4 regions of the Paenibacillus sp. FSL P2-0121 genome follow, and region 1 is predicted to be linked to each of the others. Evidence: riboswitches for the same ligand, from Rfam matches in the RefSeq annotation. Region 1 holds a riboswitch; each other region holds the start of a gene.
What was found. Region 1 has a riboswitch for thiamine pyrophosphate ahead of thiC (phosphomethylpyrimidine synthase ThiC). Riboswitches for the same ligand answer to the same signal wherever they lie in the genome.
Positions count from the first base shown of each region.

Region 2: it holds a riboswitch for thiamine pyrophosphate, as region 1 does, so the genes downstream of both, MKY54_RS13275 (ABC transporter ATP-binding protein) here and thiC (phosphomethylpyrimidine synthase ThiC) in region 1, are expected to answer to the same signal.
Region 3: it holds a riboswitch for thiamine pyrophosphate, as region 1 does, so the genes downstream of both, MKY54_RS10040 (thiamine phosphate synthase) here and thiC (phosphomethylpyrimidine synthase ThiC) in region 1, are expected to answer to the same signal.
Region 4: it holds a riboswitch for thiamine pyrophosphate, as region 1 does, so the genes downstream of both, MKY54_RS02115 (ABC transporter substrate-binding protein) here and thiC (phosphomethylpyrimidine synthase ThiC) in region 1, are expected to answer to the same signal.

Region 1 covers NZ_CP150245.1:6,241,413-6,248,946, forward strand. The annotation lists gene MKY54_RS27455 (phosphotransferase) at 1-910, opposite strand, end outside; gene thiC (phosphomethylpyrimidine synthase ThiC) at 996-2,738, opposite strand; TPP riboswitch at 2,842-2,950, opposite strand; gene MKY54_RS27465 (beta-galactosidase) at 3,022-5,073, opposite strand; gene MKY54_RS27470 (AraC family transcriptional regulator) at 5,244-6,077, shown strand; gene MKY54_RS27475 (hypothetical protein) at 6,133-6,657, opposite strand; gene MKY54_RS27480 (hypothetical protein) at 6,688-7,188, opposite strand; gene MKY54_RS27485 (hypothetical protein) at 7,230-7,534, opposite strand, start outside.
Region 2 covers NZ_CP150245.1:3,017,116-3,024,649, reverse strand. The annotation lists gene MKY54_RS13295 (S-layer homology domain-containing protein) at 1-138, shown strand, start outside; gene MKY54_RS13290 (amino acid ABC transporter ATP-binding protein) at 234-986, opposite strand; gene MKY54_RS13285 (amino acid ABC transporter permease) at 1,000-1,668, opposite strand; gene MKY54_RS13280 (amino acid ABC transporter substrate-binding protein) at 1,722-2,558, opposite strand; TPP riboswitch at 2,781-2,884, shown strand; gene MKY54_RS13275 (ABC transporter ATP-binding protein) at 3,083-3,778, shown strand; gene MKY54_RS13270 (ABC transporter permease) at 3,759-4,535, shown strand; gene MKY54_RS13265 (ABC transporter substrate-binding protein) at 4,532-5,569, shown strand; gene thiM (hydroxyethylthiazole kinase) at 5,611-6,405, shown strand; gene thiD (bifunctional hydroxymethylpyrimidine kinase/phosphomethylpyrimidine kinase) at 6,429-7,259, shown strand; gene thiE (thiamine phosphate synthase) at 7,240-7,534, shown strand, end outside.
Region 3 covers NZ_CP150245.1:2,304,031-2,311,564, forward strand. The annotation lists gene MKY54_RS10025 (AraC family transcriptional regulator) at 1-862, opposite strand, end outside; gene MKY54_RS10030 (GDSL-type esterase/lipase family protein) at 1,156-3,222, shown strand; gene MKY54_RS10035 (SDR family oxidoreductase) at 3,460-4,332, shown strand; TPP riboswitch at 4,420-4,521, shown strand; gene MKY54_RS10040 (thiamine phosphate synthase) at 4,638-5,240, shown strand; gene thiS (sulfur carrier protein ThiS) at 5,279-5,482, shown strand; gene MKY54_RS10050 (thiazole synthase) at 5,538-6,305, shown strand; gene thiH (2-iminoacetate synthase ThiH) at 6,339-7,454, shown strand.
Region 4 covers NZ_CP150245.1:478,083-485,616, reverse strand. The annotation lists gene MKY54_RS02135 (response regulator transcription factor) at 1-258, opposite strand, end outside; gene MKY54_RS02130 (pyridoxamine 5'-phosphate oxidase family protein) at 378-797, opposite strand; gene MKY54_RS02125 (MFS transporter) at 958-2,178, shown strand; gene MKY54_RS02120 (hypothetical protein) at 2,251-3,702, shown strand; TPP riboswitch at 3,861-3,971, shown strand; gene MKY54_RS02115 (ABC transporter substrate-binding protein) at 4,133-5,182, shown strand; gene MKY54_RS02110 (MTH1187 family thiamine-binding protein) at 5,261-5,554, shown strand; gene MKY54_RS02105 (ABC transporter permease) at 5,551-6,312, shown strand; gene MKY54_RS02100 (ABC transporter ATP-binding protein) at 6,347-7,180, shown strand; gene MKY54_RS02095 (hypothetical protein) at 7,378-7,534, shown strand, end outside.

The DNA of each region.
Region 1 (7,534 bases):
GAGGTACACTATGTTTGTCCATCGCGGCATTAATCCACCACGGGCTTTCCATATACCACAACAACTGCAATGATTTTGTTAAATCCCCTTGCTCCACCGTTCGTTCCTCACGATATCCGTCAATAAATGCTGAAGCTAGCGCTCCATCTAAATCTTCATCTAAAGCACATGACATCACTGCTCGCGCTACATCAAGCTGCGGATAATCATATTTGAACCGATCAAAATCTAGAATTGCAGACAATTGGCTATCTTGAAATAAAAGATTATCAACCCATAAATCACGATGTGCCCATCCAGCTACAAGTCCTTCGAATATTTCCGGATCTATTTCTTCAGTCGCTCTCAGTTGTATCTCTAGGTCAGTGATGAGTGAAGTTTTGCCCATTTCCTTTGATTGTTGTAGGAGTACATTCCAATGTTCTAAACGTTCCTCAGGGCTTTGGGGAATAAATTGTGGGGTTCTTTTCAAACTAAGGGTCCCATCATTTAATAAACGATGCATTTTACCTGTGCCACGACCCAAATCAAACATTTGAAGGATGTTAATTTTGCCCGGCTCTATGACACGCCCTTCACAATATTCCATAACCATAAACGTCTCTCCCATATCTGATTCCAATAAAACTTTATGGTTATAAGCCAACAATCCGGGACATGGGAGCCCCTGTAGATACAGTCTTTTCTGTTGAGAAAAAGCAAAGTTCAGCTCTTCTGGGTTATACAATTTATATCTTTTTTTGTTGTATTGTTTAAGTAGAAATGGTCCTGAATCCGTTATGATTTTCCATTTAAGATTTAACCAGCCACGTTTTATTGGGGTAGCATGAAGGACTTTCAATCCAAAAAAATGATAGAAACTATTACTTAAATCCTCTAAAATGGCTTCCTCTGAACGAATCGCTTCCAATTCATCAACTCCTATCTATTCAAAGTATAAAAGAAGAAGCCGCCAATGACGACTTCTTTTAGATATTTCTTTTTAGCAGAAAAAGTTATCTATAAATGAGGCTCCCGCCTTGGAGAAACTCTTGCGCCTTCTCTTGCATTCCTGATTCAATTCTCGTCGTATTCCGGATATTATGAGAGATCTTCATACTGCAAAATTTCGGCCCGCACATGGAACAGAAATGAGCTGTTTTAGCGCCTTCCGCAGGCAATGTCTCATCATGATATTCGAGCGCTCGCTCAGGATCTAACGATAAATGAAATTGATCACGCCAACGAAATTCAAAACGGGCTTTCGAAAGAGCATTATCCCGGTCTTGTGCTCCTTTATGCCCTTTCGCCAAATCTGCGGCATGAGCCGCTATTTTATAAGTAATGACCCCTATACGTACATCTTCCTTATTAGGCAGGCCAAGATGTTCCTTCGGAGTTACGTAACATAACATAGCTGTACCGAACCAACCAATCATCGCTGCACCTATAGCAGAGGTAATATGATCATAACCAGGCGCAATATCTGTAGTCAGTGGACCTAATGTATAAAAAGGGGCTTCGTTACAAGTTTCAAGTTGCTTATCCATATTCTCTTTAATCAAGTGCATCGGCACATGTCCTGGACCCTCTACCATTACCTGTACATCATGACTCCAAGCTATAGCTGTTAATTCACCTAACGTCTCTAACTCGGCAAATTGTGCTTCATCATTCGCATCAGCAATCGAACCCGGACGTAATCCATCGCCTAGGGAAAAAGAAACATCGTACAGCTTCATGATTTCACATATCTCTTCAAAATGTGTATATAAAAAGTTCTCTTGATGATGCGCAAGACACCATGCCGCCATGATGGAGCCACCTCTTGAAACAATGCCTGTCATACGTTGTGCAGTCAACGGGATATAACGAAGCAGAACCCCTGCATGAATGGTAAAATAATCAACCCCTTGCTCCGCTTGCTCTATGAGCGTATCACGGTATACTTCCCACGTTAAATCTTCCGCTTTCCCATTCACTTTTTCCAACGCTTGATAGATAGGCACCGTTCCAATAGGAACAGGAGAATTACGGATGATCCACTCGCGTGTCGTATGGATGTTTTTACCTGTGGAGAGATCCATTATATTATCTGCACCCCAGCGGGTGGCCCATCTCATCTTCTCTACCTCTTCTTCTATGGATGAGGATACTGCGGAATTTCCTATATTGGCATTGATCTTCACTAAAAAATTGCGTCCAATAATCATTGGTTCACTCTCTGGATGATTGATATTCGCTGGAATGATGGCGCGGCCGCGGGCTACTTCATCTCTTACAAATTCCGGTGTCACATTCTCACGAATCGCAACGTATTCCATTTCAGAAGTAATAATCCCTTTGCGTGCATAATGCATTTGAGAGACATTACGCCCCTTTTTCGCTCGCAAAGGTTTTCTATGGAGCGCTGGAAACACTTCCGCCACAGCTTTTCCCGTTGCATTCCCGTTATCTTCAGGCTTCACGGTTCTTCCTTCGTACGCTTCCGCATCCCCTCGTTCCTCAATCCAGCTCAGACGATTGGGCTCTAACCCCTGACGAATATCAGTATGAATATTAGCATCCGTATAAGCCCCGCTTGTGTCATAGACATGAATTGGAGCATTCTCCTCTTCGCCGTCTATGCCCGCAGTTGGACTAAGTGAGATCTCCCGCATAGGCACCTGAATATCAGACCGTGAACCCTTTACATACACTTTTTGACTTGCTGGAAAAGCTGATAGATTGATTGGATCGTTGTTCAATTCGCTTGTCATCTCAATTCCTCCTATAAGGTGATTTGATCAAGCGGAGACGGTCTACTCCCCACACATAGAAAAGGCCACATCTGTATAAGATGCGGCCTTAGAGTAGACAAATAGAAATAGAGCTCCATTTCCTCCGCTGGCATTATCCAGATCAGGTTTGACGGTCGATAGTTATAACTATCCTCTCAGCCTGGTCCCACCAAGCTCCCGTGACTATATAATTGCTACTTCAAAGTATAACCGAAAAGAGAGAATTATCCAAATCTACTCAAATGTGAGATCAATGTATACGTTAGTTTAACACCAATACCCCAAATCCTTCCAGAAGCACCTCGCCCGACAATGTTGTGCCGCTCAGTAAATCTGTTTTGGTCTCATGAAGATGGATCGTGACAGGAGTCTCATTATAATTAAGCAAAAAAGCATAACTGGAAGAAGCTCCGGTACGGACTTGCAGTTCTACCTCTTCTGGGAGCTCCAGCCAATCTGCTGGCGATTGTAGATCAATTAAATTTATGATCTCAGCCGCTGCCTGTTCATTAAATACGGCTCCGTAATACCAAACCTCACCCTTGCCGCGACGATTTCTAGTTACCGCCGGTTTTCCCGCATAATAATCAGAGGCGTAAACCGCCATCACTTCAACCGAAGCTTCCTCTATTTTGAGAATATCATTAAAGTCATCTGCTCCTGTAACGACTTCGGTCACGCCCGACCAGCTAATTGTTGTTGGCTGACGACTGCCCTTAACCATTGTGAATTCTTCAACTGTGATCCCGCATAGATCCTTAGCAGCACCTGGGAAAGGACGCATATAACATTGACCGTGCTCATCCTTATAGCCGGTTCTACAGCCGAAGATCAGTTTGCCGCCTTGCTGAACATATTCATCCAGCAGTGCTGCTGTCTCATCTGTCATAATCGCTGGGTGAGGATAGATAAGCACGTCGTACCTTGCAAGCTCCTCCAGCGTTGTTTTTTTGCGTAAATAGAGTACGTCATTCGGGATATGCTTCCGCTGAAGCGCCTTGTACCACTCCTTATTGCTCTTCCACATAAACGGGCCATGCCAAACATCGTATTCTCCATCCCACTCATTGTCATAATCACGAACAATAGCAATGTTAGCCTGATTACGAGTACCGACAAACGCATGACCTGCTGCTGCCAGCTCCTGACCGATCTGCCCCGCTTCCCGCACTCTCCGGTTAGGCTGATTATGATAGTCATTGATTCCATGCCAATAAATTTCATTACCCATCGTAGCTGTCCGCCAGCGGAAATATAACACCATATCTGCTCCATGAGCGATCGACTGATAAGTCCATAACCGCATCTGCCCGGGCTTTGGAGAAGGCATATCCATCCGGTTCACCCAGCCACCCGGGCCCGACTGCTGCTCCATAATGCAGAAATTCGGGGATATCGAACGAACAACAGATAACGACAGTCCCCAGCCTCTATCATTCAGCGGATTCCGCTCATTCGGGTCATAAAAAATAGTAGAGAACTGAGGATAGGAATCATAGCTGAAGAAATCCAACAGTTCATCCGTCATTTCATGGCTATCGAGATGCCCGAACAGACCGTTCGTGGTTACCCACTGCTTAGGGGCAAGTTTACGGATGATATCCGCTTGGTTTTTGGCAAAAGAAATTGTATTGTCCGAAATAAACCGTTTTTCATCCAATGCCTGATGAGGATTGGGTTGCTTCGGTACTGGAGTCGGACGTGGAAGATAGACCTGAGACCAGTCACTATAGCTTTGATTCCAAAAAACAGCTCCCCAGGCCTCGTTCAAATGCTCAAGTGTAACATATTTCTGCTGTAGCCATTCCCGGAAAGCCTTATGGTCACTCTCCGAATAAAATTCACTGATCTCACAGTTGAGCTCATTATCAATTTGCCAGCCAACTACACCCGGATGATTGCCGTAATGTTCAGCCATTTGTTCTGCAATACGTGCACACAGTTCCCGGTATTTAGGACTGCTGTAATTATAATGACGGCGCATGCCATGCTGAAGTGTAACACCTTCGTAGGTTACATTTAAAACTTCGGGATACTTATCAGTCAACCAAGCTGGAGGCGTCGCCGTCGGAGTACCAAGTACAACCTGAAGACCATATTTATGTGCTAGATCAATCGCCCGATCAAAGAGCCCGAACTGAAACTGCCCTTCTGCCGGTTCAAAAATAGACCAAGCAAACTCGCCCATCCGAATGATCGTAAAGCCGAGTTCACGCATCCGGCGATAATCGTCCTCCCACATGTTTTCTGGCCAGTGCTCCGGATAATAACAGACGCCAAGCTCGAATTTTTCAGTTGCGACAGGTTTCTTCATCATTACCTCCAAAGTATTAAAAATATGCTTTCAATATTTTATAATTCTATTGTAGTATCAATGATAAGAGGTCTTATATAACAAAATATTGCTATCATATAACAATCTTGCGTTCATTGCCTTAATCCAACTTGCGCTCTGTTGCGCTACAGAAACGGGTGCTGCCAAACATGAAGAAACAATGGTATTTGCCGACACCGGCTTTTTCGAAATATGTCTGTTATCCTGAATTTTTGGGACATTACACTCACTTTCCACAACATACAGAGAGAAGAAGCGAAGGTTTTCTGGGGAGTTATAACCTGCATTTGATCTTTGATGGGGAGGGTTATGTATTCCATGAGGGCGAACGTATTCCGATGAGTAGAGGACGAGGTTTTCTGTACCCTAAAGGGGCTTATCAGCAATACGGCTCTGACCCAGGCGAGCCTTGGGATGTCCGCTGGGTTCATTTTAACACTGAAATTGTCCTTCCCTTATTAGAAGAAGTGGACCAGTCTCGTGCATACCTGTTCACTTTTGATTTGGATGCTAAGCTGGACGAGCTATTCGAGGAAATGTACCTACTGAGTGCTTCCTACGTGACCCGTAGCGAGCCAAGACTATCTGCTCTGCTGTATGAGCTTCTAGTAAACTTGCTGCAGAACTCCGAGCCGCTTCACGGCTCAGTACCGCACGAGGTTAGGCAGTCCATCCGCAGTGCTGCAGATATCATTCATGTCGAATGTGCCAGCCCTTGGTCTCTTGAATCGATGGCAAGATTGACCGGTTACAGCAGCTATCATTTTCTAAGGCTGTTCCGGGTGGTTATGGGTAAAACTCCAAACCGTTATTTAACCGATTGTCGGCTGGCTAAAGCCAAGCTTTTACTGGTTTCCACAGGACTCTCCATTGCTCAGGTTGCGACTCAGTCCGGTTTTGCCCAGTCCAGCTATTTCATTAAAGTGTTCAGAAGGTTTGAAGGCATGTCTCCTGTGAAGTACCGGCAGGCTTTTGGGGCGTAGAGGATCTTCCTTCAGTCCGTAGAGATTCAATCTTAGTCTCTTGGATTTATCACTCTTAAAGATCATCCTTAAGAGAAATTTCACTCTCAATATCTAAACTTATTGTTTCGGAATGAAGCTCCCCTTCATTATCATTCCATGTAATAGATAAAGTGGTGTTTTCATAATTTTGTCTATTTTTATTTAATTCGTCATATAAATATGGACCAGTTATAGACCCGATATCAGTGTTACTTAATATTGAAACGGGTCCATCCGTTGACCTAGCTTCATTTACAAGAACTGTTTCATCCTTATTATTATTGTTTTTTTCATTAACTTCATACTTATAATAGCTACTATTCACTAAAGCGCTTGGGTCTCCCTTGAACACTAACTTCCCATGTCCCCGTAAAATTTTGCTAGATGAAATTATTATTTTGTAATCTAAAACATCCCATGTATCCCCTGTACCCATAAGCGTATATACTTGAACACCAGTGTTTAAATTTGTTTCGACCTCTTTATTGAAATATAAATAACTCCATATCGCATTCGAAATAATAACCACAGCTACAAGTACTAGGATTAGTTTTTTCATATCTGCTCCTTTATAAATACTCCCCAGCCATTATTTATATCTTAAATTCCACTCCTTAGACCATTTCGGGAAAGCTTCTCCGGTCAATTCTTCGAGTGTTTTTCCATCAATGGTGTAAACCCAGCCCATATGTAATTCATCGAAATCAGGAAAACTATAGCCTCCTATCACTTGATCGTCTGCTTCTAGCAGAAAAATCAGGGTTTGTTTTTTTGTATTATCCTTCTCATTATCTAAGGGGTGGTTTTTAACGATGAACTTACTTGTAGTTATTTCCTTGCCTATATAATCGATTGGATCAACACTTTGAACACTCCAATATTGTATGTATGGCATTTCCGTCAGCAGTTTTTTATCTAATAAATATTCAGAAACAATTCCTTCATTACTAATGATCAGATAGCCCATATCGGTAATAAATTGTTCAGCTTTGCTATATTCTTTTTTTGAATTATCGCTAATTTGCTCCTTACTACATCCCAATAAAAAGATTAAGAATAACGGAACTATGATTGCCCTTAATTTGTTCATAGGTTCCTCTCCTTGGAGTGTTTATTATCTCCTTAATAGTCTCATAGATTAATCTTATTGTATGAATTTAGTATCATCAAACTCTTTAGCGTCTTATAGGCTCTCCATTCCAACCTCGCTGTTTCACCGGGAGGCTCCCATGTTATCTGCCATCCTCCATCATCCTCCTGTTGGTGTTCTAATACTTTTAAGTGATCAAGAATGGTTTCATCAGAAAATATGCTGCTACAGTAAGAAGTGGGTGATGGCGAAAATTCTAGAGGAGAGAGTCCATAACTGTGGGATGCGGCATCCATACAAAAGAAGTTGGCAGTAATAAGCTCCTTAGATAATTTTTGAAATAATC
Region 2 (7,534 bases), 3.2 Mb from region 1:
AGTATTCAGCGCTCCCTGAAATACAAGATCAATACTCTAGACGCTAACGGAAAGTTTAATCCAAAAAGCGAACTCACCCGTGCCGAAGCAGCGATTATGCTCTACAACGCTTTGGAGTTCCTGAAAACTGGAGGATAAGCCAAATTTCAGTTACTCTTCTCATTTGAATAATCTACACAAGAAAAAGCAGCTCCGGATGATTCCCGAGCTGCTTTTTCTTGTATATTGTCTTTCTACTCTTCTTCACCATTCAGTCTATTCAGAAATTGCAGAGCCCGGGGATTCTTCGGATGCTCCAGCACTTCTTGCGGAGTTCCATGCTCTAAGATATGACCGCCATCCATCAAAATGATCCGGTCCGCTACATCGGCGGCAAATTTCATCTCGTGGGTCACAATCACCATAGTCATACCTTCTGCTGCTAATTGTTTGATAACCTTGAGCACTTCCCCTACCAGCTCGGGATCGAGCGCCGAAGTGGGCTCATCAAACAGTAACACTTCTGGATCTACTGCCATAGCCCGGGCGATGGCCACTCTCTGCTGTTGTCCACCTGACAGCTGATGTGGATAGTTATCAGCTTTATCAGCCAAACCCACCTTAGTCAGCAGCTGAAGCCCCCGCTTACGCGCTTCTTCCTTGGATCGCTTCAGGACAGTTACCTGTCCCTCCATCACATTGCCAAGCGCAGTCATATGCGGGAATAAATTATACGATTGAAAGACCATCCCTGTTTTCTGCCGAAGGGCCAATACGGAATTCTGAGGAATTTTCTTATGATCTGTAAAATTGATGGTGATATCCCCGAGTGACAGGCTGCCTTGATCCGGGATTTCCAACAGATTAAAACAGCGCAGCAGTGTGGTCTTTCCGGAGCCGGATGGCCCAATAATGACAAGTACCTTTCCATGCTCCATTTTCAGATCAATACCCTTTAACACTTGGAGTGCGCCGAAGGATTTATGCAAATTAATGATTTCAATCACAAGTATCTCTCCTTTAGGTCGCAGAGTAACGATCGAGTCGTTTCTCCAAGTAATTTTGCAGCACCGACAGCACAGAACAGAACACTAAATAAAACAATCCTGCTTCGGAGTATACCAACAGAGGCTCATAAGTGGTAGAGGCTACCTGCTGAGCAGTTCTAAACATCTCCGTATAGGTGATGATCGCTGCAAGCGATGTATCTTTGACCAAGCTAATAAAAGAATTGGATAACGGCGGTACAGAAACGCGTGCAGCTTGTGGCAGAATTACGCGGCGCAGAGCCTGCCCACGAGTCATCCCGACTGAGAAGGCAGCTTCCCACTGGCCTTTATGTATCGACAGGATAGCAGCGCGTACGATTTCCGATGAATAAGCCCCTACGCTAAGGGTAAATCCAATGGTGGCGGCAATGAAAGGGTCGAGTACAATACCAACAGCCGGCAAACCATAAAATATAATAAATAGCTGCACTAACAACGGGGTTCCCCGAATGACCCATACATAAAAACGGGCGATTAGCTTCGGAATTACCCACGGTGAAAGACGTGCCAACGCGGTTAGGATCGCCAAAATCAATCCAAGCACAAAGGAAAGTAGCGCCAACGGAATGGTAAAAGCCACCCCGGCTTTAAGCAGGGGTAGCAGTGTATCTAAGAAAATTTGTATTTTGCGGTCATCCATTATTCAGACATCCTTTTTAGCTTCTAGGCTTAATTAGCCTTGCTAGCCTTGTATTATTTTGAAACGTCAGCTCCAAAGTATTTCTCGGAAATTTTCAAGTACGTTCCATCACTTTTCATCTCTTTAATCGCATCACTGACCGCATTCACCAGCTCATCATTGCCTTTCAGGAATACCGCAGCACTTTGTGAGCCTTCAGGAATCTCATCAACCACTTTAATTTTTGCATCTGGTTTTTGTTTTTTCAGATCCAGATAAGACAAGCCATCATTCACAGTTGCATCAATACGTCCCGAAGTCAGCAGATCCATCGCTTGATTGAAACCGTCCGTAGCTACGATTTCAGCACCGTTCTCACGAGCGATGTCGGATAAGTTACTGGTCAGGGATTGTCCGGCTTTTTTACCCTTTAGATCAGCAAAGGTCTTAATATCCTCATTGTTTTCGCTCACGATCAATACTGCCTTGGATACAATATAGGGTTCAGAGAAATCATATTTCACTTTGCGATCTTCGTTAATGGAAACTTCATTAAAAATGACATCAAACCGTTTCGCATCCATCCCAGCAAAAATACCATCCCACTGAGTTTCAAAAAATTCTGCTTCAACACCTAAACGTTTGGCTACTTCTTCGGCAATTTCCACGTCAAAACCCGTCAATTTCCCCGCAGTGTCATGATAAGTAAAAGGTGCATAAGTCCCTTCTGTACCTATCCGCAATTTGCCGCTGGCCTTCACAGCCTCCAAACTGTTTTGCGCTGAAGATGCTGCTCCACCATTCGTTCCAGCTGTTGGTTCAGCAGCCGTATTGGTATTCGAATTATTGCCGCAAGCCGCTACAAGGACCACGGTTAACGCCAATATAATAGTTAAACTCCATTTTTTCATTATTAAATCCCCTCTCTCTATCCGGTTTTTTTCCGGTAAATTGAATAGTACACTGCCATCACATGATCGTCAATACTTTTTTCCGATTATGTACATCGGAATTGTAATATTAACTAGATTTCTACTTATATCTTACCCAATCTTGGATTAATCCTTCACTTCTTTCTCTCTTTACTTCTCAGAAAGATATGGTATATTTATAAACAAATTAATATGGACCTGTTATTTCACTAGGGGAGTCGGCCGACTGAGACGGAGCTTTAAGCTCCGGACCCTTGGAACCTGATCTGGATCATACCAGCGGAGGGAAGTGGAGCAGAATTTTCATCAAGCATGTTAAGTGTTATTATGCAGAATGAACTTTTTGACCCATTCATTTCCTCTGGAAATGGATGGGTCTTTATTTGTTTAGGCGCTCCACAAAAATATTAGGAGGTTAGATCATCACGACCATTTTATCTATTCAAGGCCTAACCTACTCTTTTCCGGAAACTGAACAACCCCCTGTATTCGCAAAACTATCCATGGATATCAGGCAAGGGGAATTCGTCTCCGTAGTAGGTGCTAGCGGATGCGGGAAAAGCACATTTTTCAAAACGGTTGCCGGTTTACTCGAACCTACTCATGGAAAAATAAAACTCCCTACGCTCCCCTCAACCGCTAGTCGTTTAGGTCAGATCGCTTATATGCCTCAGCAGGATTTATTGCTGCCTTGGAGAACAGTGCTCGACAACTGCCTTTTGCCCTGGGAGATCATGCCCAGATTTAGTAAACAGGAAACAATCACTCAGATTCGGGAAATGTTGGCCCGCTTCGGCTTAACAGATGTAGAGAAGGCTTATCCCCATGAACTTTCGGGAGGAATGAAACAGCGAGTCGCATTTCTGCGCACCTTAGTGGCTGGAGGCGGAAGTGGCCTTATGCTGCTGGATGAGCCCTTTGGCGCTCTCGATGCCATGACCAAACGTGAGATACACCGTTGGCTGTTGGAGTTATGGGGTGAACTGAATCAGACGATTATGCTCATCACTCATGATCTGGAAGAAGCACTATTGCTCAGTGACCGGATTTATTTATTATCTGGCGGTGCGCACAGCGAATTACAGGAGATCATTGTCGATCTACCAAAACCAAGACATTATAAGATGAACTATGAACCCCGGTTTATAGCACTACGGGCAGAGTTGGAGCGAAGATTGCATGCAACCTATACCTTTTAAAAAACATCTAGACAACTATGGTCCCTTCCTTCTTCTGGTACTGCTCATTCTTGTAATCTGGGAGTCAGCTGTTCGCCTTCACTTGATTCCAGCCTTTATTCTCCCTGCACCTTCATCTATTGGCATCGCATTGATCGAGCACAGGCAATTATTATTTGGACAGCATTTATTAGCGACGTTGCAGGAGATACTGATAGGTTTTGTCCTTTCTGTGATTTTTGGTGTATTGCTGGGTATTGGAATGTTCCTGTTTCGCCCCGTAGAAAAGGCCATCTATCCCTTCCTTATCATTAGCCAGACGGTCCCATTAATTGCGCTATCGCCCATTTTTATTATGTGGTTCGGATATTCGCTGTGGAGCAAAGTGGCTGTGGTGTTTTTGACGGCTTTTTTTCCAGTTGTAGTGAGTACATATGATGGACTTCGTACAAGTGGCCAGACTTACAAGGACTTATTATTAACATTTGGTGCAAACCGCTGGCAGCTGCTTGTCAAAACCCAAATTCCACTGGCGCTGCCTGCTTTTTTCTCTGGCTTAAAGCTGTCCATTGTATACTGCGTCATCGGAGCTACTATCGGGGAATGGCTCGGCGGCAGTAAAGGACTCGGTTACTTCAGCCGCAGAATGGCCGGAAATATGCAGAGCGATGAAATGTTCGCGGCTGTATTTCTGCTGTCCGCGCTTGGTGTTGTGCTTTTTCTGGCGATAGCTTTACTCGAACAATTATTTTTAAAGAAAAGAGGATCTAACCAATGAATCATTTAAAATCACCACAACGAGGACTTATTTCTGTATTTCTAGTATGCACACTTTTGCTCTTAAGCAGCTGCGGGAAGGCAGACAAGCTAAATAACAACTCCCAAACTGGTTCCTCCAACACCGAAAATAAGCAGTCACACAAGCTGACGATTATGCTTGATTGGTATCCCAATGCCGTTCATTCCTTTCTATACGCTGCGCAACAGCAAGGTTTTTTCCAAGAGGAAGGTTTGGATGTCGAGATCAAAATGCCTGCGGACAGCAATGACGCCCTAAAGCTTGTAGCAGCAAATCAAATTGATCTAGCGCTCAGCTATCAGCCTCAGGTACTTATGGCACGCGGCGAGAAAATTCCTGTACGTTCGATTGCAGCTATCGTGCGGCATCCACTGAATCATCTGATGGTTCCTCAGGCAGGCAGTATTCATAGTCCCAAAGAGCTCGCAGGAAAACAAATCGGCTATTCCTCCATTCCGCTCTATGAAGCAATGATTCGGACAATGATCCAGAGTGATGGAGGCGATCCTTCATCCGCCAAGCTAATTGACGTAGGTTTTGACCTTATCCCTGCGATCTCTACAGGACAAGTGGACGCAATAATGGGCGGGTTCATCAACCATGAACAACTGATCCTTGAAAAAGAGGGACATCCGGTCACCTCGCTTAATCCAACGGATTACGGAGTACCTGACTATTATGAGCTTGTGCTGGTGGCCAGCGAACAAGGATTGCAAAATTCTGAAGCCTACTTTAAAAAATTTCTAAATGCCATAACAAAAGGACAGGAATTTGTGGAGCAGAATCCTGAACAAGCCCTGGATTTACTGGTTGCACATGAAGATGCAACTTCACCGCTCGACAAGGAGATTGAGAAAAAAAGTCTTGAGATTCTACTGCCACTGATGAATGCTGGCGATCAATCTTTTGGTTATCAAGACCCGACATCTTGGGAAAAGGTTCAGCTGTGGTTATCCACCAACGATCTTCTACCAGAAGATATTAAAGCACAGGAAGCTTTTATCAATCTGTAACGTTTAGTTAGTTATTCATACAAGCTTGAGGAGGAATTATGATGAGTTACTTAGCCAAAGTACGGGAATCCAACCCCTTGATCCACAACATCACTAATATTGTAGTAGCCAATTTCTCAGCCAACGGTCTGTTGGCGCTGGGTGCCTCTCCCTTTATGGCGGATGCCCACGAAGAAGTGATCGACATCGCCGCTATGTCGTCTGCTGTAGTTCTAAATATAGGCACACTCAATGACTACGCCATTCAATCTATGTTGCTCGCTGGTAAATCCGCTAATAAACACGGGGTTCCCCTAGTGCTTGACCCGGTAGGTGCAGGCGCAACTTCTTATCGGACCGCTGTCACTCAAAAGCTAGTGAATGAGATGCAAATCACCGCACTGCGGGGGAATGTAGCTGAAGTCGCTAATGTCATTGGAGAGAGTTGGTCCATTAAAGGGGTGGATGCTGGCGAAGGCGAAGGCGATGTAGTCCTTTTGGCTGAAGCTGCTGCGAGGAAGTTAAGCTGTGTGGTCATCATAACTGGAAAAGACGATGTGATCACGAATGGAAAAAACACTTATATTGCCAGCAACGGTCACCCTATTCTCACGAAGGTTACAGGAACTGGCTGCTTACTCAGCGCTGTTGTGGGTGCATTTCTCGCGGTAAGTGGAGGTGCCTCGTTGGAGGCTGCAGTGGAAGCCCTCTCCTTCTATGGAGTAGCCGCTGAAATCGCCGCTGAACTAACAACTGGTCAAGGGCCAGGAAGCTTTCAGGTTGAGTTTCTAAATCAACTGACATGGGTCACGCCAGAAGTCTTCCTAGAAAGATCTAGTATCAAACAGCTCAGTTAATGACCCTCAAAGGAGTGAAATCGATGATTATATCCAAAGCTCTAACCATTGCCGGCTCCGATAGCGGCGGTGGTGCTGGCATTCAGGCCGATCTAAAAACCTTTCAAGAGCTTTCTGTCTATGGCATGTCCGTCCTCACAGCTGTGACAGCGCAGAATACGCTGGGTGTCCAAGGGGTTTATCCAGTGACTCTGGACGCCATAATTCAGCAGCTTGATTCTATAGGACTTGACCTGCAACCAGATGCCGTAAAGACAGGGATGTTATTTAACAGCGACATCATCCGCATTGTGGCAGATAAAATTAAGTATTACGGCTGGTCTAATCTTGTAATTGATCCTGTGATGGTCGCTAAAGGAGGGTCCACACTGCTGCTGCAGGAGGCGGTTCAATCCTTAATCAGCCATCTGCTGCCCTTAGCATTGGTGACGACACCCAATATTCCCGAAGCCGAAATGATCACAAAGATGACGATCTCCACCATCGAAGAACGCAAAAAAGCAGCCAAAATCATTCATGGCATGGGCTCCAAATATGTAGTGCTAAAAGGGGGGCATGATACCTCAACCACAGCCGTAACCGATCTTCTATATGATGGTCAGGAATATACCTTATTGGAGAGTAGCCGGATTCAGACCAGACATACGCATGGTACAGGCTGCACCTATTCAGCAGCGGTCACCGCCGAGCTAGCCAAAGGCAAATCCGTAGCTGAGGCCATTCAAACTGCCAAAGCATTTATACAAGCGGCGATTGAGGACGAGTTGGGCATAGGGGCTGGGCATGGACCAACCAATCATTTTGCTTATCAGAACAGACTGCGAGGGATAAACAATGCAACGAATGAACAGTGAACATCTGCGAGATCTATTAAAAGTCTATTTCATTATGGGCAGCGTAAATTGCCGTAAAGCTCCTGTTAAGGTGCTGCAGGAAGCGGTTGTTGGAGGCATAACCATGTTTCAATTCCGTGAGAAGGGTACCGGGTCCTTAAGCGATAAGGCACGACTTAATCTTGGCAGACGACTTCAAAAGATCTGTCATACCAATGGCGTGCCCTTTATCGTGAATGACGACATTGATTTAGCGATCGCACTTGATGCGGACGGAATTCATGTAGGACAGGAGG
Region 3 (7,534 bases), 3.0 Mb from region 1:
AAGACTTCGGCCGGTAATTTAACGGAGAAACACCCGTCCATCGTTTGAATTGTCGGCTGAAGTGGCTCTGGGAAGCAAACCCGAGTTGTTCAGAAATCATCTGTATTTTTAAATCGGTATGAAGCAGCAAATGTTTTGACTTCTTTAATCTTAGATTAGTTATGTACTGCCTAGGAGATATCTTATATACCTTTGTAAACAACTTATGGCACTGCACCCGACTTAAGCAAAGCTGCTCAGTAATCAAATTAACCGTGAGCTCCGGCAAATGAATATTGGCTGCAATATATTTTTCGATCTGATGAGCAGTTTCCACCTCGTACAAAGAGTTTGCTTGTCGCGCTGCGTTGGAATTCTCCGAATTCGAGAGCTGTACATCAATGAGTTCAGTCAAAATCATCAGGATGATCGCTTGCAAACGAAGCCTTTCTTTTACAAGAATCATTTCTTCAATTTCCTCGGGAAATCCAGTGGAGGCCGTCGTGGCGAGAATATTGTTCTTAATAAATTCATCCAAATGTTCCAGTTGGTGATTTAATCCCGAATGCTGCATTTGCTGGTTATTCCATTTCTGTACAGCTTGAGACTGAAACCAATCACGAAACTTTAAATCGTCAATATCGAAATGAAAGGAGAGGTAGATATAGTTGCTCAGGCCAGAATTAACTACATAATGACGTAAGCCAGGTGGAATAATTAACCAATCTCCTTTACCAAAGGCAATGGAACTTCCTTCTACATATTGATGGGAGTTGCCGTCGTAGCAATACAATAGTTCGAAGATTTTGTGATGATGATCAGGGTATGCCCACCCAGGTTCTGCTACACGATAATGAACACCGATCAGCTGCAGTGTACTCATAATGTTCGGAAAGCTGACTTTGTAAGCGATAGGAGTTCTCCTCCTTAGGATCAATAGGGATGTTCTTAATTATATCAAGGATACCTATACATATGACCGTTTTGCAGTGCGAGCCGTTGATCATTCCATAGTTTTCTTTACAAAAGGTCAAAAAAAAGAATGAAATCATCATTTGAATCACTTTAGAGAACAGGGATAATGGAGGAACCTAGGGAAGTATTTCGAGAAACGGAAGGAAGTGTAATGAAGTGGGAAAGTTGTGTAGGAATATACTAATCTTATCTTCTTTACTAATGGCTTCATTGACTCTTACTCACGGTACAACAGAGGCAGCCTTTATAAAAGATGGGGCAGAGAGGCAACCTCCAACCCAAATTGCAAGCGTATACAAGTTCAATTTTACAAACCAAGTTAAAACAGGATATCAATCCGTTAGGTATGATCCTAATCGCGGTGCACAATTGTATGACTCATCTTTAGGTTATGGTTTTGTTCAAGAGACCAACGCTTTACCCGCCAGAGAAGTGCACACCGACTCAATTACATCCGATGGAACAGGTTTTTTCATCACAGAACCTATTTTTTTTGCTGAACCTAAATCTGAGAAAGATAATTATAACAACTACGGAATGGCGTTTCGAATGGATGCTCCCCCTGGAACCTACAACGTATATGTAAAAACGACTTCTGACGCAGAGGATGGGATCGTGTCAGTATCCGGAATGCAGACCAGCCGCTTGTTGAAAAGTGGACATTGGGACGCTGCAAAGCTTGTACCCGTCAAGCATACGGCTGTAGCCAAAGGGAAAGAGTGGACTTATACGTATGTAAACGGCCGTGACCATATAGATATTGAGATCGAACCGAACAAAGTGAACACAGCTGTGGGGATTGAGGAGATCATACTGGAACCGATTTTGCCTCAGCATAGAGCAGTTGGAGCTCTTCCGAATTTATTTATACTTGGAGATTCTACGGTCAAGTCCTACACCTTCGACGAAGCACCAATGAGTGGTTGGGGCCAGATTATTGGCAGTATGTTTAATCAACATAAATTGAGTGTAACTAACTATTCCATGGGGGGACGCTCGTTTAAAAATGCCTATACAGAAGGTCGACTGAACGACATTTTACTGAATGGCAGCATTGGGGATTATGTGTTTATTCAATTCGGACACAATGATGAGAGCGCAGATGAGTTCAGACGTTACGGCAGAGGTTCGACAGAAGCAATGTATGAAAATTACCTTAAAGCAGTCTATCTCCCTGCGATTCAAGCCCGGGGTATGATACCAGTACTGGTAACCCCAATGTCCAGAATTAAAGGGAATGCAAGTCCGGGATATATCTATGAAAATTCTTTTAAATCAAGAAAGTTTGTAGATATTCTTAAACGGGTCGCAGATGAATCTGGAGTTACACTTATTGACCTTAACTCGGAAAGTCTGAAATATTATAACGAGATCGGTGTAGAAGCAATAACATCCCTCTTCATGTCAATTGAAGCCGGAGAAACGCCAGGCAAAACAAATGACGGAAGTTACGCTAACGGGCATCCTTCAAAGAAAGTCGATGGGACTCATTTTAAAGAAGCGCTCTCCAAACAATTTTCGCGGATGATTGTTACGGAGCTTGTAGAGAAAGGTGCTACTGGCGATTCTACTGCTGCCTCCATTACTGCTTACCTTAAAGGGAACGTTAAGCATGCGGCACTAACAGGGAACTGGGGTAAGATTTTTCCGGAAATAACGAATGATACGACGACTGGGGAAGCTGCTTATTACCGTAATCAAATTGAGAAATTAATCCAGCTGGGAGTAATGGGCAAAGACCGTCAAGGAAATTTTAATCCGGATACGGTGATGACAGTTGCTGAATTCACACGCAGTATTTCTAAGTTAATGAAAGTGGAAAGATCAGATCTTGCCTATTATCCGAAAGGTAAGCTGTCACGTGAAACGATGGGTGCTATTCTCTATGACGTTTACCAAATAAAGTTTGCTAATAAACCTAAGTACATGACTGATTATAACGGCATAGCAGTAGTGCCAGGAGATCCTGGCTATGATTCGAATCTGGAGCCAGGAGCTAGAGGTGCGATGTACTATCCTCTTGTATCCTGGACGCAGCTTGTTGATACAGCGGACATTTCTCCTTATTTAATTTCAAAAGTGAAAAGTGCATATGAATTAGGACTCATTAGATCTGAAGTGGGGATTGCCAGAGGCGAAATGGTCAATGGGACAGAACTAGAACCTAAAGCTATAGTGACCCGGGAGAAAGCGGCCAAAGCTCTGAACTTTATGTGGGTGCTGGAACATGAAGTGAATGCAGAAAATCATGTTTCTTCTCTAAAATAGTCAGGGTGAACAATTCAAGGCACAGCAGCGATGCTGTGTCTATTTGTATGCAGTGAATTCCTCTCCACTTACAGCAGTGTATCTCTCACGGTTGTTTATTTCTACTTTCATTGTGGTAAGTAAGATTCGTAAAGCAATTTAAGAAAATGACAAACCCAGCGTATAAACGTGCATAGTTGTGCCATCCTAAGACGATCAGTTAACTATCAATTTGCTTAACGAGAGGAGATAGGGAAGATGTCAGGCAACAATAAACAAGCTACAAAAACCTTACCCCCACAGGAGCAGCATCATCAGCCAGGGATTGAGAGTGAAATGACGCCGCTGCCCAAATACGAGCCGGCAAATTATAAAGCAGCAGGTAAACTGCAAGACAAGGCGGCATTAATTACCGGTGGAGACAGCGGAATTGGGCGTGCAGTTGCTGTGCTTTTTGCTAAAGAAGGCGCTGATGTGGTCATTTCATATCTTAATGAACACTCAGATGCAGAGGAAACTAAACGTCAGGTCGAGCAGGAAGGCCGCAAATGTATCCTAATTCCAGGTGATATCGGTGACGAGAAATTCTGTAAGGATCTTATTAAACAGACGGTGGAGGGCTTAGGAAAGCTTGATATTCTCATCAATAACGCGGCAGAGCAACATCCGCAAGCTAAGATCGAGGATATTACTTCCGAGCAGCTTGAGCGTACTTTCCGTACGAATATATTTGCGATGTTCTATTTAACAAAAGCAGCTATGCCTCATTTAAAAGCAGGATCTACCATTATAAATACAACTTCAATTACCGCTTATCGCGGAAGCCCGCAGCTGCTGGACTATTCATCAACTAAAGGAGCTATTCTTAGCTTCACACGATCCTTGTCCACGAATCTGGCAGAGAAGGGCATACGGGTAAACGGTGTTGCACCAGGTCCAATCTGGACACCGCTGATTCCCTCTACCTTTGATGCAAAACAGGTTAGCGAGTTTGGAGGTACACAGCCTATGAAACGGCCTGGACAACCAGAAGAGCTGGCACCAGCCTATGTATATCTGGCCTCTGACGATTCCAGTTATGTGACTGGACAGGTTATTCATGTAAATGGTGGCGAGGTAGTAAACGGTTAGATCAGTACAGCTAATGTGAATAAATGGGTGTATTTCAATAAAAAAATATGTTACTATAAACCACGTTAGCATTTTAAAATTGTATATTTATGTCACTAGGGGTGCCGATTGGCTGAGACGGAATGGATTTCCGGACCCTTTGAACCTGATCTGGTTAAGACCAGCGTAGGGAAGTGGAGGACGAATTTCTGTTATCGAGCTATTTATAGTGCCGTCTATATACAGATTCTGACTGCCTTCCTTACGGGAGGCAGTTTTTTTGTTTTTTACTGACCTATAGGGAAGTGAGAGAGGAGATCGTGATATTGCAAGCTGAGATCCATCTAATATCAGACGGCAAGCTGCAACTGAGACATTTTGTTGAACTAGCTGTCACGGTGCAGATATGGGTCGATTATATTCACCTGAGAGATAAGCAATGTCCTGCACACGAACTACTCGCTGCGGCACAGGAGCTGTTGGCTGCCGGTATGCCCGCTACCAAACTGATAATCAACGACCGAATAGATGTAGCCTTGGCAGCTGGTGCCGCGGGGGTTCAGTTGGCCTGGCACAGTCTGAGTCCGGGTACAGCCCGGCGAATTGCACCTCAGCTTCGGCTGGGGAGATCGGTTCATTCTCCGGAAGAAGCGGCGAATGCCTCAGAGCAGGGAGCTGATTATTGCTTGTTTGGTCATGTATTTCCCTCGGATAGCAAGTTAGGGCTGCCCGCACGTGGGTTAGAGCTGCTTGCAGAAACGGTGAAGACCAGCTCTATTCCTGTAATTGCGATTGGCGGAATTAGCCCCGCTAATGCGGCGCAGATCATCAGGAAAGGTGCGGCAGGAGTTGCTGTGATGTCCGGTATTTGCGGAGCGGATGATCCTTATGAGGCCGCCAAAGCTATTCATAAGGCGGTTCATTCATAGCCTGGAGGTAACAGCACGGGCGAAGGGGGTGATTCAGAATGAAGCTGTTGATTAACGGGAAATCCGCAGAGTGTTCTGGTGGTATTCAAACTATAGCTGATTTGATCAGTCTTCCTGAGTGGTCAGGTCGTCTGATGATCATTGAGCTGAATGGAGAAATTGTCAGTAAGGAGAATTATGAAAGTACTGCTCTGAGCGAGGATGATCGTTTGGAACTGGTGCACTTTGTTGGTGGGGGTTGAGATGGAGCGGTATAGAATTTTGAGAAATTTATAAGAACCAAAGGGAGGTAATTTCATGCATGACCCGTTACATATTGGCGGTATCGAATTAACCAGTAGATTATTTATCGGAACCGGAAAATATAGCCGGAATACGTTGATCCCCGAAGTGATCGCAAGCTCTGGTTCTCAGGTGATTACTGTAGCGCTTCGCCGAGTGGACCCGCAAGGTGGAGCAGAAAATATCATGAACCACATTCCCGGCCACATGACTCTTCTGCCTAATACCTCAGGAGCGCGTACAGCGGAAGAGGCAGTCCGTATTGCAAGATTAGCAAGAGCTGCGGGACTGGGGAACTGGGTCAAGATCGAAGTGATCAATGATCAGAAATACCTGCTTCCAGATAATCTGGAGACCATACGAGCTACAGAGATTTTAGCAGCGGAGGGTTTTGTAGTATTGCCATATATGAGTCCGGACCTTTCGGCTGCTTTACGTCTGAGAGATGCCGGTGCTGCTGCTGTGATGCCGCTTGGTGCGCCGATCGGGACGAATCGCGGCCTGCGCACTAAGGAGCTTGTGCGTATTCTTATTGAAGAAGTGAATTTGCCGATTATTGTAGACGCCGGGATTGGCAAGCCCTCGGAAGCGGCGGAAGCAATGGAGATGGGGGCCGCTGCTGTTCTGCTTAATACGGCTATTGCAACGGCACGTAATCCGCTCGTCATGGCGGAAGCGTTCCGCGAGGCGATATCCGCTGGCCGCAAAGCTTATTTGGCAGGACTCGGTCCTGTAGAAGAAGTTGCTTTTGCTTCGTCACCGTTGACTGGATTTTTGAACTGAATTTGATAGGTCACGAAAGGAGGGAAGATTAGCATGAGCTTTTTTGACACACTGGCCCGCTTGGAGCAGTATCCTTATGAGCAGCTGTGGAAGGAGTTCCGGGAGGATGACGTTAGGCGGGCGCTTGGAAAAGACAAGCTGAACGAAAATGATTTGCTGGCATTGCTCTCTCCGGCAGCAACGCCGCTGCTAGAGGAGATGGCGTTGGCTGCACAGCGACTGACCCGTGCACATTTTGGTTATTCGATGCAGCTGTTCACACCGATGTATCTTGCGGATTTTTGTGTGAATCATTGTACCTACTGCAGCTTCAGCTCCATTTATGATTTTCCGCGTAAAAAGCTGTCCTTGGAGGAGGTTCGCAGGGAGGCTGAGAAGATTGCAGCTACAGGTCTGCGGCATATCCTCATTTTGACTGGTGAATCGCGCCGGGAGAATCCTGTCTCATATATTAAGGATTGTGTAGATGTACTTAGGGAATTTTTTTCCTCTGTCAGTATTGAGATAAATCCTCTATCAACTGCAGAATATAAAGAGCTTCTTCAAGCAGGGGTGGATGGATTAACACTATACCAAGAGGTGTACCACCAGGAGACTTACAGAAAGCTGCATGTTAAAGGGCCTAAAAGAAACTACCGGAATCGCCTGGATGCACCTGAACGCGGCTGTCAGGCAGGTTTTCGTTCTGTGAATATTGGTACGTTGCTCGGGATGTATGATTGGCGGCAAGAGGCATTCCAAAGTGCCATGCATGCCCGCTATTTGCAGGATCGGTATCCAGATTGCGAGATCAGTCTGTCACCTCCACGGTTTCGGCCTTATTTAGGGGAATTTAACCCGGAGTGTGATGTTACCGACCGATCGCTAGTGCAGATTATTTTGGCATACCGGTTATTTTTACCCCGTTCGGGCATTACTTTATCTACACGAGAGCCTGCCTCTCTACGCGATCATTTAATTCATCTAGGAATAACAAAGATGTCAGCCGGGGTCACTACTGAGGTGGGCGGTCACACTAATGCAGGGGGAACTCCGCAATTCGAAATATCCGATAGCCGTAGTGTGCAGGAGATTACGGAAATGCTATATACGAAGGGTTTGCAGCCCATTTTTAAAGACTGGGATATCCTGACCGAATCAACAACGTAACGCTTGTATTATCAATTATTAATCACTAAATGGACCCCTGCGAGATTCATGCGGAGGTCCATTTTTTATTGTATAGAGGG
Region 4 (7,534 bases), 1.2 Mb from region 1:
ATCATCAATCGAGGTCCGGGCGGAGAGCATCAAAATGAGCAGCTTAGGGTAAGAACGTTTCAAACGTTGCCCGATCGTAAACCCGTCCAGACCTGGTAGCATAACATCGAGAATAGCCAGTTGGCAGGCGCCGGCTTCTTCCATCGCTCCTTCGCCGCTCCGTAACCAGCGGACACTATATCCTCTTTCGCTTAAATCAGCAGACACTACACTGCCAATTTCACGATCATCTTCAATATATAACAGAGTAACGCTCATGTAGCTTTAGCTCCTCCCCGATATGAATACCTAAAAAGTTGAAGTCATTATAACACATCAAACAGCCCTCCTACCCCATATGGGATAGGAGGGCTGTTTGATCAATTCAACGCTATAGCTTACGGCTGCCATACTCCATGCTCTTTATTGCTGCCTACATACTCAATACGTGTTGGAGTAAGCTCCAGAATTACATAATTAGGATCATCAGGTCCTGTAAACCATGGCTCCAGCTCTTTATTCCATACTTTGGAGCGCAAGCCTTCATCCTTAGAGACGGTAGCAGTTGCTTCAATCTCCAGCACATCTTTGCTTCCACCTGCCTCATAGCCAAGCAGTACAAAAGCATTCGGATTATCGGATAACTCCTCCACTTTATGAGTTTTGCGATTTGTAGCCAAATAAATCTTCAAACCCTCATGGAAAATGGCCATATAACGTACTTTCGGCTTATTTCCTTCTTCGATCGTACCAAAGGAACCGAACTTGTTGTCATCCAATGCTTTAATAATGAGTTGCTCCAGTTGTTTGTTATCCATTACGTAAATCTCTCCCTTCAAGCATGTAAACAAAAGTTTATATATCCAAGCTCACCGTTTGGATTTATCATAACAATGGTGCTTATTATAATGTACCCTTCAGGTTCACATTGAATCCGACCTTACCTCATAAACTACTTCAAGATAAGGAGCTTACTTCGTGAAAAAACTGATTTGGATCGGCTGTCTTTCCTACTTCGTTATCGGTCTGGCACATGTTGTGCTGGGATCTATTCTGCCCGTTCTACTGCAACATTATGATCAAAATTATAGTGCTGGCGGTGAATTAATCTTTAGTCAATTCGCTGGTTTTTTAGCAGGTGTGTTGGTCTCTCCCCTGCTTAATCGCCGCTTCGGTAAACGTGGAGGCATCCTCATTGCCACCAGTCTTCTACTAGTTGCAGAAATTGCCTACGCCTTTCTACCGCCTTGGGGCTGGATGTATGTTATCGCTGTTGCCGCAGGTTTTGGTTTCGGGATGATCGAAGCGGTTATCGGCACCATTATTATTGGTGCTGTAACCGAAGGAACTGCTATTGCAATGAGCCGGCTTGAAGTGCTATTCGGGATAGGCGCACTCGTGATGCCGCTTATCGCCAGTCCGCTCATTGCTGCCGGAGCGTGGAGATTGGCCTTTCTAATCGTCGCTGCCTTCTCCTTAATTTCTCTTATCCTCTGGACAAGAGGGCATTTCGGTAATCTACAACGAATGCTGGATGAACGCGCCTCTGTCCAAGGAGCAGACAATTCGCAATCCTCAAGCTCACGTTCTAACAAAAAATTTCCGTATAAAGGTAAGCAATGGATTCTGTTAGGGATCTTCATCGTTTTCTTTTTTCTTTATGTAGGCACAGAGATGAGTTTAGTCAACTTTATGCCGGCTATCTTTATTGCCAAGCTAGGGATGACGGAGTCTGCCGCAGCACTGACAGTCACTTTCTTTTGGCTGGCGATGTCTACAGGAAGATTGTTTGCGGGTGTAATTGCCGAAAAAATATCTTATCGCGTGTACATTCTCAGCAGCTGTTTACTAACCTTGTTACTGCTGGCACTCTTTCCGTTCACTGACAATCGAATGGCTGCTTTCATTGTAATTCTGCTGCTGGGGCTGTTTATGTCCGGTATTTTCTCCATTGCTTTAGTCTACTCCAGCAAAATGCTGCCTGGCACCGAAGAGTCAACACCCAGCATTATGATTGCTTCCGGAGGTGTTGGCGGTGCTTTGCTACCTCTGTTTATGGGCTGGTCTATGGACCATTTAGAAGTGGCACAAACAGCCGGATTACTTGCCGCTTTTGCCGCCTTCTTGTTTCTGCTTAGCATTGCCGCATGGAGGTTCCAATCTATGCAAGCGGTGAAAGGAAAGAGTTTCCGTATTTAGAACAGTATCAACGTTATCCTTTTAGGGTAATGTGATCTATAAGCATATTCTGAGCACAAGGATGGACGATGAATGAATGAGTCTTCAACTGAGCCTTTGTTACATACTGCGCTCATGCAGTTTATATTTCCCTTTTCTATAAAAAAGGGCGATTCTAAGCAGCTTATCCAGCAATTACAGGACGACGGCTTCACACGTTTTTTTCTGGATAATAAAGAGCTTGAAGCTGCCTACTACGGAGATGGCTACTGTGTTTCCCATGAACGAATGGAGCGCACCTATTTACCGTTTGCTGCACATGTCCTTTTTCCACGCAGGAAGGATGCCGACTCGTTTCGCCGTTTTTCCAGAGTAAATAATCTCGACTGCATTCTGGAGATTCCGCAGCAATCTATATTTTTCAAAATTCTCTCGACGGATATATTCATATGTCCTTTTCAGCTTGGATTCGTGACGATACGTGTCCAGCTGGAGGGGGATTCAATTCCCTTTAGTATTGCCCTAGAATTCGCAGATCGTTTCCGTGCGCTAGAGAATACCTTCATACAGGATGATTACACTTATATTCATTGCGGGGAACAGACCTATGAGATGGTAGAGGATTTTGTCTTCCGAAATTTGGTGGATGGACTGGAGCCATATCTGGATCAATCGGATATCAATGGGGCTTATTTCGAGACCCTTCCTTTTTTCGTAGATGAAAGAATGCAGGTGCAAGCTTTTTACGGCTTTCAGAATGAAGAAAGCTCTGATGAGATTAGTGTAAATCTACGCTATCGCGCCTCACAGCTTGATGGAATTAATCTGAACGGAAAGCCCTATGCCAGTGCCAGCGATCCAGCGTATATTGCAAACTATTGTCATGAGCATTCCTATAATCGCTGGGGTCCAGACACATATTATATGATGAATGAGCAAACCTTTTGCTGCATGACCCGCGCTGAACAGGAGATTGCTGTTAGTCTAGCCAACCAGATGTACGGGCAATATTATTACGGATTTTTACTCAATATTTTCCACAAAATCGTTCTGCTAAAGCTCGCCAATATGCACTCCCGACTTCGGATTAATCATGATTATGAGGAAATAGACAATCTAATCTACTCCATTAATAAGTTCTCGGCAAAGTTCTACTTCTTGGAGTTGATTTCCCAGTCGCAGGGCCGGGAGATATTTCTTCAGCTGCGTAAAGTATACGGAAACGACGCTTTGTTCGAGGAAGTGAAAGAAACCTTAAATGACCTGTTTCAGTATCAGGATAAGTTTCAATCCAAGCGACGGGATAATCTGCTGATGATTCTTACTGTATTTACGGTAGTAAGCGGGATTTACGGCATGAATCAGGTCATTGACGATCTGGATGGAAAGATTCAATGGAGTAAAATGATTGGTTATTCTCCCTTTGAATTTCTTGCCCTCTTCGTGATCATGAGCGGGATTCTGATCAGCGTTGTCCTCACGCTAGGGGCGCTGGTTAGTGAGCTTAAACGGCGTCACCGCAAAAAATATAAAGATCTAGACTAGCAAAAAAGAAACTACTTGATTGGAAAAATTCAGGAGTGCACTACTAGACATTCTGAGTACAGCCGTCTATAATACACCGTATGCGAGAAATATAAGATATAAAGTATGGGTACAAAACTTATACTTACTTATATTGCACATAGAAATACCCGTTAACTTCATAGAACCAGGGGTGCTGGAATTGGCCGGCTGAGATTGTATCCCACAAGATACTGACCCTTATACCTGATCTGGATAATGCCAGCGTAGGAATCGCCAATTGGTTCTGGTCCCTGTGACCTTAACTAACCTTGCGCCAAGCCAGCGTCCCGATCACTCGGGGCGCTTTTTTTGTAAGATCACTAAAAGATGTAGAAAAACGTACATACTACACTTTACGGTTCATGTTGTGAAGACGGGATTCTTGTAACCTTAAAGGAGAGAAGAAGACATGCACCTTAAAAAAGCACTTACGTTGTGCCTCACCTGTGTACTCATTCTTGCCATTGCCGGATGCGGCAGCAACAATGGGAATACAGCCGGAAACAAAGCAAATGCTACTGATCCAACTGCTGCGGCTGGGACGGATGCTCCAAAAGAGCTCACCAAAGTTAAAGTCGCACTCGACTGGACACCGAACACGAATCATACCGGTCTATACGTAGCTAAGGATCTTGGTTACTACGCTGAAGAAGGTCTGGACGTCGAGATCGTTCAGCCAGGCGCAGCGGGTTCTGATACTATGGTTACTTCTGGCGAAGCCGCATTTGGCATCAGCGCCCAAGAAGGATTAACACTAGCCCGTCTACAAGGCGTACCCCTTGTCTCGATAGCAGCTATTATTCAGCATAATACGTCGGGATTCGCTGCTCCAGTAGATCGCAATATTAAATCACCAAAGGATTTCGAAGGTAAAACCTACGGAGGCTGGGGCTCACCGGCCGAAGAAGCAGCCATGAAAGCTATCATGGATCCTGAAGGTGGCGATGTGAAAAAGGTGAAGCTGATCAGTATCGGTGAAGCTGATTATTTTACCGCCGTCAAACGTGACATTGATTTCGCCTGGATTTTCTACGCTTGGACTGGTGTTGAGGCTGAGTTGCGTGGCGAGCCATTGGATATGCTGTACTTAAAGGATTATGCGCCGCAGCTCGATTATTACACGCCTGTGCTGACGACGAGTGAGAAGCAAATTGCAGATCATCCTGATCTGGTGAAGGCCTTCATGAAAGCCACATCAAAAGGTTATCAATATGCCATAGATCATCCGGAAGAGGCTGCCGGTATGTTATCGAAGGCCGTTCCTGACCTGGACGCCGACCTTGTCCTAGCTAGCCAAAAATGGCTTAGCCCAAAATACAAGGACGATGCTGCCCGCTGGGGCGAGCAAAAAACCGAGGTCTGGCAAAATTACGGCGATTGGATGTATGATCTGAAGTTGCTGGATAAACCGCTGGATGCTGCTAGTGCATTCAGTAATGATTTTTTACCGGCGGAGTAAACAACAATTGTAATGAATTACTTCGTTATCAAAGTTGGCTTTTTGAACTTACCTTATAAAATGAGAGGATTGATTATTGTGGCTAACACCCTACTAAGCATTCAAGTAATTCCAAAAACTCCGAACAATGAGGATTCCATCCCATACGTAGATAAAGCGATTGAGGTCATTCAGAAATCCGGTGTTAAACATCAAGTGAATCCACTGGAAACCACAATGGAAGGTGAGCTTAGCGAGCTGCTGGAGGTTGTGCGTCAGATGCAGGAGGCGTTGATCGAAGCAGGCAGTCCAAGCGTAATTTCGCAGATCAAAATCGCTCATAATCCTAACGGAATCAGCATGGATAAATTGACGGAGAAATATCGGCTGTGAGATCGACCTGGAAGCTAATATGGCCGCCCCTTGTGGCGGTCGTCTTCTTTTTAACCGTATGGCAGCTATCTGTATCTGTATTTCATATTGAATCCTGGATTCTGCCGAGTCCTGCTGATATTGCTCGTGAATCCACCAGTAACGCTTCTGGTCTTTGGGCACATACGATGGCTACGCTGCGGCTCACTTTAATTGGTTTTCCCATTGGTACGGGGGTAGGCCTGATCGTTGCTTTGCTTTTGCATCTTTTGCCTTGGGCTAGACGGGCTTTTTATCCACTTATTATTCTGAGTCAAAATGTTCCCTCCATCGCGCTCGGACCCCTGCTCATTATCTGGTTCGGCTTTGGTCTTTTGCCCAAAATCGTGCTGATTACACTAGTATGTTTCTTCCCGGTAGCTGTCGCTGCGATGGGCGGTCTGGCCCAAAGTGATCAGGTCATGATGAATTATATGAAAATGGCTGGCGCAAGCAAGTGGCAAATCTTCACCAAGCTGGAGCTGCCCTCTTCTATCCCGGCACTATTTTCCGGCGTAAAAATATCTGCTACTTATGCGGTTATGGGCGCCGTGGTCGCTGAATGGATTGGCGCGGATAAAGGTATTGGCTATTATATGCTTCTGCAGAAATCCGCATATCGTACGGATCGGATGTTTGTTGCTATTGTTATTATTGTACTTTTAAGTCTTGTACTCTTTGCTATTATTGCATTGCTGGAAAAATGGCTGGTTCGCTGGAAGCCGCGCCGTAACTCATAGAAAGGAAGATGCCTGTATGTCTCAAGCGACGCAAATGCAACACAGAACAACAGAAGTCATAAGCTCTCCTGAAGCTCATACCGTGGCACCCGCCCTTGAAGTGAGCGGCATCTCCAAATCTTTTTCCCATCGTCGCCGTGAGACGAAAGTTCTGAATAATGTCTCTCTCAAGGTAGAGCAACAAGAGTTCGTTTCGATCGTTGGTCCTTCCGGCTGCGGAAAAAGCACCTTATTCCATATGATTGGCGGCCTTGTGAAACCCGATGCAGGCACGATCCGCATGAACGGTAAGGTCGTTACAGGTCAACGCGGTGAAATTAGTTATATGCCGCAGCAGCCTGCGCTTTTTCCTTGGCGTACAATTGAGGATAATGTGCTGCTTGCTGGGGAGATCAAAGGTGCACTGCGGGATGGAGCCCGCGAGGAAGCGCGCCAGTGGCTTACCAAGGTTGGGTTAAGCGGGTTCGAACATGCTTATCCGCATATGCTGTCTGGCGGGATGCAGCAGCGTGCAGCTTTTCTCAGAGCATTGCTCGCTCCCCAGGAGCTAATGTTGCTGGATGAACCTTTCAGCGCACTCGATGCACTAACTCGCAGTGAAATGCAGCGCTGGCTGCTTGAGCTGTGGGAAGAGAATCGCCGCTCTGTGCTGTTCATTACTCACAACATCGAAGAAGCGTTGTTGCTCTCTAATCGTATCTATGTATTTTCCGGCCGCCCCGGCTCCATTCTGCATACAGTCGATGTGCCGTTTCCGCGGCCACGCCGTGATGAGATTACGGACTCTCCCGAATTCCTTAAGCTCAAACGCCAGTTGTCACAGTGGATGCGAGAGGAACAAGCTAAAAATAGGCAGCCGCTAGCTTAATCGCTAAAAACTGTAAACTGATATCGCTGGTATAGCGGTGTCAGTTTTTTATTTTGCAGCGATAAACTCCTGCCCTATTTATAATTGACGCGGATGTATCTGCTCAATTAAACAAATTTCACTCATCATAGTAGGGATCACATTAAATGTGTGGCGAAAACCGACTCCCTGTTGGTAATGGATAGTAACCGGGCGGGTTGGGGACATTCTACGGGATTTATACCGGTGATTTGCTGCTTTGGGCCGGATTCGGCTCAGTCTACGGGATTTATACCGGTGATTTGCTGCTTTGGGCCGGATTCGGCTCAGTCTACGGGATTTATACCGTTGATTTGCTGCTTCGGGCCGGACTCG